One region of the Pseudoalteromonas sp. B131b genome, then DNA from elsewhere that is predicted to be linked to it. Evidence: predicted binding sites of a transcription regulator. Region 1 holds the regulator's gene; each other region holds the start of a gene.

Region 1 (3,292 bases):
ATGTGACTTGCTCAGCTTCACTTGGCACTGTAAAAGTAAACAATTGCTCACTGTTTCGATCACCACTAACAACGATAGATTGGTTATTTTGCAGTGTATTGTTATTTACCGGTGGGCTAGATGCAGATCTAAAATTTGCAATTGTGGGGTTTGTTAAATTTAAGACTCTAGCGTTATCGTGTTTTGATGGAGTTCCCATAACACTTCCGCTGTATGATTTGTTTGGATTTGACCAGTAATTGATTCTTGTGCAGTTATTTGTGCAGTTATAAGCCATTACTGAACGCCATTGTGATTGAGGTTGCTGATAACCATGGCCGAACGAATAAGGAGATGTTGATGGATCGTTTTCAGGGTTATGACGAGCACCTTGTAAATGACCAATTTCATGACCGAAAGAGTAATAGCCGGTTGCACAGTCATAATCAACCATCGCAAATGCGCTGTTAGCATTTGCACCAATTGCTTTGGCTTGGCCACAGTAGCCGTTAACGTCGTTTATTAATATGACTACATCAGCACCGTATTGATCTCGTAGTGTGTGCGCTTCATCCATATAACCATCGTTTTTGGTAGCTAAACGATTTAAATCCGTACCTGAATTTGTAGCTTCAGTATAATTAACTCGGCTTACATGGGCCAAACTAACAACTGCGTTGACACCTGAGTTTTGGTAACCCTGATTAGTTTCTACTATTGCAAGATCAATCAAGCTATTAATATCACTAGATTTTTGTTCTGCGGCTGGGGTGTATAAAACGAGTAAGCTAATATTGCTTTGCGCGTTAGTTGCCATAGCTGTTTGGAAGCTTTGTTCTGTTAAAATTTGTTCACTGATTGAAATAGTGTTGCTAGATTGCTGATAATCGGGTGCATGCTCAGCAGGTTGCTTGGCAGGATCTAATTCAATAAAATTATGACCAGAATGTTTATTCGGTTGCAATTTATAAACATGTTCATTTACCTTTATCGTACCAGAAATCCCCTTTGTAGATTTTATCAGTGTTACTTCGTCACCATCTAAGCTTTTACCTACCCAAATTAAGTTACCAGTTGCTGATGTACTTGCTGTACTTTTGATAAATTCAATGTCACTTCCCTGAACAGGTAAAAAGAATGCATTGGTTTTTGCGCTTAGTTCGAAAAGCGGTTGTCCAAATTGAGATTGAGCATTACCTTCTTTATTAATGTTTTGCGTAAAGTTAGAGTGCTGCACTTCGAAAAGTGGGACTTGGGCATACGCATAGCCGCTAAACAATAAGCCAATAAACAATGGTGAATATTTTTTCATTTGATAATCCTTTTAAGTGTTTGTACACATAAAGTGTACATGTTAATAAGTTGTTTTCAATTTATTAACATGTGGCTGTCATCAAATTAGCCCTTAATCGTAAATATAAAGATACAAATGTTTATTTTATGTAAGCAGTCGTTGTTTCTACATAAGTGTAAAAGTGATTTATTAACAGCAAGCAATCAATGTAATTTAAATTTGCGATTTTTATTTAACTGTATATACTCACAGTTAAATGTACTGTATGGAAAACCAGTTGTATGCGACCATTAACGAAGCGCCAAGCTCAAATTCTCGAATTAGTTAAAGTTTTTATTAAAGACACTGGTATGCCTCCTACACGTGCTGAAATTGCACAAACATTAGGCTTTAAAAGTGCCAATGCTGCTGAAGAGCATTTAAAAGCGCTTGCTAAAAAAGGTGCTATTAAGATGAAACCAGGTGCAAGCCGAGGTATTCAACTTGTTGAGGAAGAAGAGCCTGAACAGTTAGGTTTACCTCTTATCGGGCGAGTCGCAGCGGGAGAGCCTATTTTGGCGCAAGAGCACGTTGAGAGTCATTGTAAAATTGATCCATTAATGTTTAAACCAGCTGCTGATTTTTTATTGCGCGTTAACGGTATGAGCATGAAAGATATAGGTATTATGGATGGTGATTTGTTAGCTGTGCATAAAACTCAAGTTGCAGAAAATGGACAAGTTGTAGTTGCTCGTGTTGATGATGATGTTACCGTAAAGCGGTTTGAAAAAGCAGGCCGAAAAGTATTATTGCATGCTGAGAATGACGACTTTTCGCCAATTGAAGTTGATCTAGAAAATGAATCTTTTAATATAGAAGGTTTAGCCGTTGGAGTTATAAGAAACGCTGATTGGATGTAGTTTTTAATTTATTTTTATAAATGCGTGCTTTTTAGCACGCATTTTTGTTTTAACATTAGCACTAAAAATATGACGTAAACAGCCAACTAATTATTTTAGCTGTAAATTTTTTTGCACTTATATTTCCCCCTCCGAATACGTTAAACCCCTTTGTTTTGCTCATATTTTGAACTTCCTGTTGACTAGTTGATTACTGACTTTTTATTAATTACTCAATATCACCTGATTGTTTTTTATACTAAAACTTGCTTGTTGTTCGTTTTTTAGCTAATTATTAATGTGCTGAGCTAATAATAACTCACAGCTTTTTAGTTTTGAGAACACACAATATACACAAACTCGTTGTTGGCGCAGCAAAACCAATCAATATTAAATAAGATTGGCTAAAAAAATAAAAATAACGAATTGGCGTTTAAGCCGTATGCCTCTTCGCTTTGCATTCGCAATAGCATCAAAGGAGCCGTCACATGGGTAAACTGACCTCTACCTTGTGGCTTATATTATGTGTTTTTTCGCACTCAGTTTTGGCGAACAGCCAATACAATATGCGCAAAGGCGTAACCGATATAAGCAATAATGTATATCAGCTGCACATGACCATATTTATAATATGTTGTGTGATTGGGGTGATAGTGTTCGCAATTATGTTTTGGGCACTTATTCATCACCGTAAATCTAAAGGGGCTGTACCTGCCCAATTTCACGAAAGCACTAAAGTAGAAATACTTTGGACTGCAATTCCGTTTGTTATTTTAATTGCTATGGCAGTACCAGCCACTAAAACCCTTATTGCAATGGAAGATGCCAGCAAAGCTGATCTCACTATTAAAATTACGGGTTCGCAATGGAAATGGCATTATGAATATATGGGCGAAGATGTAGAGTTCTACTCTATTTTGTCTACCCCGCAAGATGAAATAGCGAATCTTGCAGATAAAAACCCTAACTACTTACTTGAGGTTGATAAGCCTCTTGTACTGCCAATAAATCAAAAAGTACGATTTTTAATGACTTCTGATGATGTTATTCACTCTTGGTGGGTACCTGATTTTGCAGTTAAAAAAGATGCGAACCCCGGCTTTATAAACGAAACATGGACCAATATTAACGAAGAAGGTAC
Region 2 (3,292 bases), 380 kb from region 1:
TCCATTGCTCGTGTCATGCCTACATAACAAAGGCGGCGCTCTTCTTCTAAGCGACCCGACTCTTCGTTGCTTTGCTGAGAAGGGAACATGCCTTCTTCTACGCCTACCATAAACACTAGCGGAAACTCTAAGCCTTTAGCTGAGTGAAGCGTCATCATTTGTACGGCGTCTTCGTGTTCTTCTGCTTGTCCTTCACCTGACTCAAGTGATGTATGCGCTAAAAAGCCTTGTAGTGGTGAGCTGTACTCTTCGTCTTCAGGTAGCTCATACTGATCACACGCGCTAATTAGCTCTTCTAAGTTTTCTACGCGAGCACGGCCTTTTTCACCTTTTTCGGCTTGGTACATTGCCATCAAGCCTGAGGTTTGAATTGTGTACTTAGCTTGCTCATGCAAAGTTAAATCGCTAATTTTATCTTCTATTTGTTCAACGAGTTCTACAAACTTACTTACTGCGCCAGAAGCACGACCAGATAAATGCTGTTGTTCTACAATTGCTTTTGCGGCATACCAAAGCGGTAACGATTCTGCTCGAGCGCAGTCGCGTATATGGCTCAATGTTTTATCGCCAATACCGCGTGCTGGTGTATTAATTACACGCTCAAATGCGGCATCGTCTTGACGATTACCTACTAGGCGTAAGTACGACAACGCATCTTTAATTTCTTGTCGTTCGAAGAATCGCATACCACCATAAATACGGTATTTTAAGCCTTCTTGTAGCATGGCTTCCTCGAGTACACGAGATTGCGCGTTACTACGGTATAAAATTGCGGCATCTTGTAGTGCATTACCTGCATTTAACCAGCTTCGTAGTTTGCTACTTACAAAGCGTGCTTCGTCTAATTCATTAAATGCCGCATAAATAGAAATTGGCTCGCCATCGTTACCGTCGGTCCATAAGCTTTTACCCATACGCTCTGAGTTATTTTGAATTAATGCATTAGACGCTTTCAAAATAGTTGCTGTTGAACGGTAGTTTTGTTCAAGACGAATGGTTTCTGCGCTAAAGTCAGTTAAAAATCGTTTAATATTTTCGATTTTAGCACCGCGCCAACCGTAAATACTTTGGTCATCGTCGCCTACAATCATGATACTGCTTGTATCGCCTGCAAGTAACTTTAACCATGCATATTGAATGGTATTTGTATCTTGGAACTCGTCTACTAGCATATGTGCAAAGCGTTGCTGGTAATGACGTAGTAACGTAGGGTTATTTTTTAACACTTCGTAGCTGCGTAGTAATATTTCGGCAAAATCAACTAAGCCAGCTCTGTCACAGGCTTCTTGATAGGCGGCGTAAACACGCAGCATCATTTGCTCGTTAATATCGTATGCTTGAATATCTTTAGGGCGAAGTGCTTCATCTTTTTTGGCGCTAATGTACCAGCCAAATTGTTTAGCAGGCCATTTTTTATCATCGATATTCATCGATTTTAATAAGCGCTTGATCATCCGAAGTTGATCGTCAGAGTCTAAAATTTGAAAGGCTTCAGGTAAGTTAGCTTCACGGTGATGAGCACGTAAAATACGATGCGACAAACCATGGAACGTACCAATCCACATACCACCTACAGGGGCTTTTAGTGTTTCTTCAACGCGGCTGCGCATTTCTTTAGCCGCTTTATTAGTAAAGGTTACGGCAAAAATACTGTAAGCAGATGCTTGCTCAACTTGCATAAGCCACGCAATACGATGAACTAACACTCGTGTTTTACCAGACCCAGCACCTGCTAACACCAGCATGTTTTGTAGTGGGGCTGCAACGGCATCGCGTTGTTTGTCATTTAAGCCATCGAGTAATTGTGAAACGTCCATCGTTACGCCTTTTTAATCAATATTGTGGGCAGTATAACAGGTGTTTTTGTTAGGCTAAATAAAATACTGTTTTTATAAACAGCTATTTATAAAATAGCCTTAAAAACGAGTAACTTGCTAATTTTTTGAACAAACAAAAAGCGTAAACGCACAATAAAAATTGCTAATTTGACCTAAAGTTAGCAAAATTTACTAACTCTCTAAATTCAGGGTAATTTAACTATTTGATTTGTAAGCTTTAATAAATTGGCATAGAGTGTGTAAGTAAATAATTATAAAATCAAATAAATACAGAGGTTAGTATGGCAGATCAAGGTTCCGGCGGTAACGTAATCGCAGCATTATGTAATATATTTTTTCCTGGTTTAGGTCAGTTAGTGCAAGGGCGTATTTTAGCGGCTATATTTTTTGCACTCGCTATTATAATAAGTTACGCACTAATTTATGTGCTTGTAGGTTTTGTACTTGTGCCTATTATTTACTTATGGTCGATCATTGACGCAGCGCGTTATAGATCGCGAAGTTAACGGTTTTAAAGTTGAGTAAAATAGCGCCCATGTGGCGCTATTTTACTTTATATGTCCTGTGGTTTACGGGCGTTTACGTATATAATTACGCAATCAAAGATTTACAGGCAAACCCTATGGAATATCAATTTATTCGCGATCCTATTAGCGGGTTACGTATTAAAATAAGCAGTGAACACGCCATTATTGGTCGCTGGCTAAACGAAGAAATAGGCAAAGATAAAGTCGCCATGGTGCAAGCGCTTATTACATCGGTGAGCTCAAGCTATGAGCCGCTAACGCTAAAAGGCCAAGAAATAGATCTAATATTAACGAAAGACGAAGCACTGTTTGAAGCGCATGCGCTTCATCAAGACAGCGAAGACCTAATAGCGTATCAAGATGACGATTTAGCGCTTGAAGAAAATGGTTTAAGCAGTGGTTGTGGCTTTGAAGATTTCATTGATTTAATTGATTCATGGCATGAGTTTACGACGTCACGATAAACATAACCAGCACACTAATAAAAATATACAGCAATGCACAATCAGCATTTTATCTGTATTATTCTGTTTATAAACTTATTCAAAGTAGAAAGTGAAAATGAGAAATATTGATTTAAAAATTATAGATAAGCGCCTAGGCACTGAATTCCCATTACCAAAATATGCAACAGAAGGTTCTGCTGGTATTGACCTTAGAGCTTGTATTGAAGCCGATCTAGTTTTAGAGCCAGGCCAAGTTGAGCTAATTCCATCTGGTTTTGCTGTACATATGAAAGATAATGGTCTTGCCGCTACTATAATCCCTCGCTCAGGATCTGGTCATAAGCATGGCTTAGTCATGGGTAATTTAGTTGGGCTTATTGATTCAGATTATCAAGGGCAAATATTTATTTCTCTTTGGAATCGCAGTAATAAAACATATACAGTTGAAGTGGGTGAAAGAATAGCTCAGCTTGTGTTTGTA
Region 3 (3,292 bases), 1.3 Mb from region 1:
AATGCGCCAATACCCGTTGCAATGGCCCGCTTTAAAACCAAAGGAATGGCATTAATAATCCACTCACGAACTTTAAACAGGCTTAGAAGTAAAAATATACACCCAGACATAAAAACAGCACCTAATGCCGCCTGCCATGTGTAACCCATCCCTAATACAACACCATATGTAAAAAATGCATTTAACCCCATTCCAGGCGCTAATGCTAAAGGATAATTAGCCCACAATCCCATAATAAAACAACCAATAGCAGCTGCAATACAAGTTGCTACAAAAGCAGCTCCCTGATCCATTCCAGCCTCTGCTAACATGGCAGGGTTAACAAATACAATGTAAACCATTGTGATAAATGTAGTAATACCCGCAATGCATTCACGGCGGACTGATGAGCCATTCTCACTAATTTTAAATAAAGCTTCGAGCATAATAGACTTATGGTTGTAAAAAGTGGCAATATTTTAACATAAAAATCATCTTTTACAGGACATTTTACCTTGCGATATACTAAACTATTGACTTAGTTACATAACGAATGAGTGAGCATGATAAAAACAACACCGACAGGCCAAGATTTAGAGCAGCAGTTAGACAATATACTGTCCTTTGTCACGCAACCTAGCGACACTAACTCAACGCCAACTAACGAAAATAGTCAGCAAAATACACTGAACAAAGCACTGTATTATTTAAAAAACAATCAAAATGCACTTGCTGCGAAGTGGATGCGTTTAGCTGCGATGTCTGGAGAACTTCGAGCACAATTTTACTTAGGACTATTTTTTGTAAAAGGCCAAGGTGTTCCGCAAAGTGTATTTCATGCGGTTGCATGGCTAAGCTTATCAAGTAGTCAAGGTCACGAACCAGCAACTACTGCATTAACTGACTTGCGTAAACACATTGAAACTAAACGCTTTAAAGATGCCCAATGCTACGCTGCAAGTTTATATGAACAAATTCACCAATTGCAGTTTTCTCACCTAATACCAAATAACGCTAACGAAGAGTAAATTACACATACGAAACTATGCTGTAATTTACACATGAAATCATTATTTAAAGCTGCCATATCAACCTTCAACAGGTGTATACAGTATTCAACACAATAATGCACAGTTGGAAACAACAACATAAAGGTAAATTTAAATCATTAAATATTAATAACTTAAAAAAATGACAATTTAAAAAAAGTCTAAATCTTAAATTATCGTACAAAAAAATAGCAAAAAACACTTGCACACAAACACTGTATAAACTACTGTATGTAAATACTGTATAAAAACCCAGTTAGTGAGGCGATATGTTACAACCAATTACCATACGAACAGTTAAAAGCTACCAACAAGACAATAAAAGCGATTGTGTTAATTTAATTGAAATTGAAGATGAAATTTCGGCAACATTTGAGCTATTAAAAGTATTACATCAATACAATAGCTTAAATGCTTGGACATTATTAATCGCACCCGATCACGTCCCTAGTAAAGCGCTACTTGATTCGTGCTCTATCGATACGAGTAAATTACTCGTTATTAGACAAAAACACTTAGTGAATCTAGAGTACGTATTAAATTCGGCTTTACACAACGGTAATTTTGCAGCTGTAATTACTTGGACTGATATAGTTAATAACCAGCTATTAACTAGCTTATCTCTGGATATGAGTAAGACAAATACAAAGTTATATTGCTTCACGAAAAACAAACAAACCACAGAGATATTACTAGCTCAATAATCTTGTTAAACTAACATTTTAGCTTTACACCAAAATTATGACCTCACTGAATAAAACATTATGTCTTTGTGGCAGCCAACAAGATTATGTTGACTGCTGCGAACCTTTTCATTTGGCAATACAGCATCCTCAAACACCAGAGCTACTTATGCGCTCTCGTTATAGTGCTTATGCACTCAAAAATGCTAAGTATATTTATCAAACATATACACCAGATAAACAGCCCGAAAACCCCGTTAAAGAAATTAAAGAATTTGCAGATGGTTGCCGCTTTATAAAACTGACAATTATAGACTCAGGGCACGATGATAGTCAGGGTTTTGTAGAATTTAAAGCGCACTACTTTTATGATAATTTATACTGTGAATTGCACGAACAATCAAAATTCATTAAAGAAAAAAATCAGTGGAAATATTCTGACGGCGTTATATTACCTGTTGCAGATATAAAAATTGGCAGGAACGATGATTGCCCATGTGGCAGTACTAAAAAGTATAAAAAGTGCCATAGCCTATAAACCTCAACTTACCCAGGCATCAGGTATTTTGAAACACACTAATTAGTTAAATGATATGTACTCTAGTTTTGTACATATTATTTAACTTAATGTGGCGCATACACACGAAAAGTTATTTATTTCCAAAAAACTCAGCGTCTCTAAATAAAATTTTATACCAATCTGCTTATGTATGGGGTCTATTTAACGTTAAGAAAATTACGCTAGAACTAGGCAAAAGTTTTTGTATCTAGTTGTTCTAAATAAAAAATTTTAACGACGTTATAGTGCAATTTAATTCGTTAAATTGATCAAAGATTTATGCAGGTTGGTATTATAGGGTTATTAGATAATTTATATTGTTCAAATACTTATACCAACTCTTTTAATTAAGTGATCTATTTTTAGATAACAGAATCGTGTCGATAACAAGACAAAAAATCGTTATTTAATTGTCCTATATCAGAAATTTTTAACGCCGTTAGCGTCAGATTTAATCCCTCAAACTGATTAAGCATGATTGCGGATTGGTTGGTTAGTATTATTCAGATTGATATTAAAACCCACATAACAAAAATGGACCACTTGGGTCCATCTCTACTTTACGAGTACTTAAAATTTAAGAGTTACTCGTCGTCATCTAAATCAGCTTGTTGACGCTGTGCCGGCTTTGCTAAAATCTCTACGTAGAAAGACTTTAAATCTTGCTTTTCGATGTCGCTGATATGATTGCTAATCTCTGCAACGTGCACTACTTGAGCATCTTCAGCTGTATTACCAAACTTACAGTCAAATGCCCAGTAATCAGCATCTTCAGGTAGCGTTTTATTACGTTCTCTTTTCAAATATTTTTTCACTTCGTGCTTTGCAGCATCGACCATACGAGGGTATTTGATTTTCTCGTGATTCAGCGTGAATGTTTTCTTCATTACGTTCCTAATTACCTTGGTTTAATGATAACGGCATTTCATGTCATACCATTTGACATCATTATAGCAATTGCATTAAATTTTTGGATGGTTTTTTTAAACTAAATCAATTTTTAGGCAATTAACATTATAAAT

The links. The regulator LexA, encoded in region 1, represses DNA repair genes until DNA is damaged. The targets are predictions, from matches to a motif close to TACTGTATNNNNATACAGTA.
Region 2: the regulator LexA is predicted to act here: its motif matches at 1,882-1,901, upstream of uvrD (DNA helicase II).
Region 3: the regulator LexA is predicted to act here: its motif matches at 1,254-1,273, upstream of P4S65_RS11050 (SulA-like leucine-rich domain-containing protein).

The regions. Positions count from the first base shown of each region.
Region 1 covers NZ_JARLUZ010000001.1:1,132,517-1,135,808, forward strand. Annotated here, with positions in the region: gene P4S65_RS05280 (M12 family metallo-peptidase) at 1-1,291, opposite strand, end outside; gene lexA (transcriptional repressor LexA) at 1,555-2,172, shown strand; gene coxB (cytochrome c oxidase subunit II) at 2,640-3,292, shown strand, end outside.
Region 2 covers NZ_JARLUZ010000001.1:751,582-754,873, reverse strand. Annotated here, with positions in the region: gene uvrD (DNA helicase II) at 1-1,817, opposite strand, end outside; gene P4S65_RS03580 (hypothetical protein) at 2,120-2,344, shown strand; gene P4S65_RS03575 (YacL family protein) at 2,461-2,829, shown strand; gene dut (dUTP diphosphatase) at 2,927-3,292, shown strand, end outside.
Region 3 covers NZ_JARLUZ010000001.1:2,386,384-2,389,675, reverse strand. Annotated here, with positions in the region: gene P4S65_RS11060 (NCS2 family permease) at 1-425, opposite strand, end outside; gene P4S65_RS11055 (tetratricopeptide repeat protein) at 543-1,007, shown strand; gene P4S65_RS11050 (SulA-like leucine-rich domain-containing protein) at 1,298-1,732, shown strand; gene P4S65_RS11045 (YchJ family protein) at 1,770-2,249, shown strand; gene P4S65_RS11040 (DUF6172 family protein) at 2,855-3,157, opposite strand.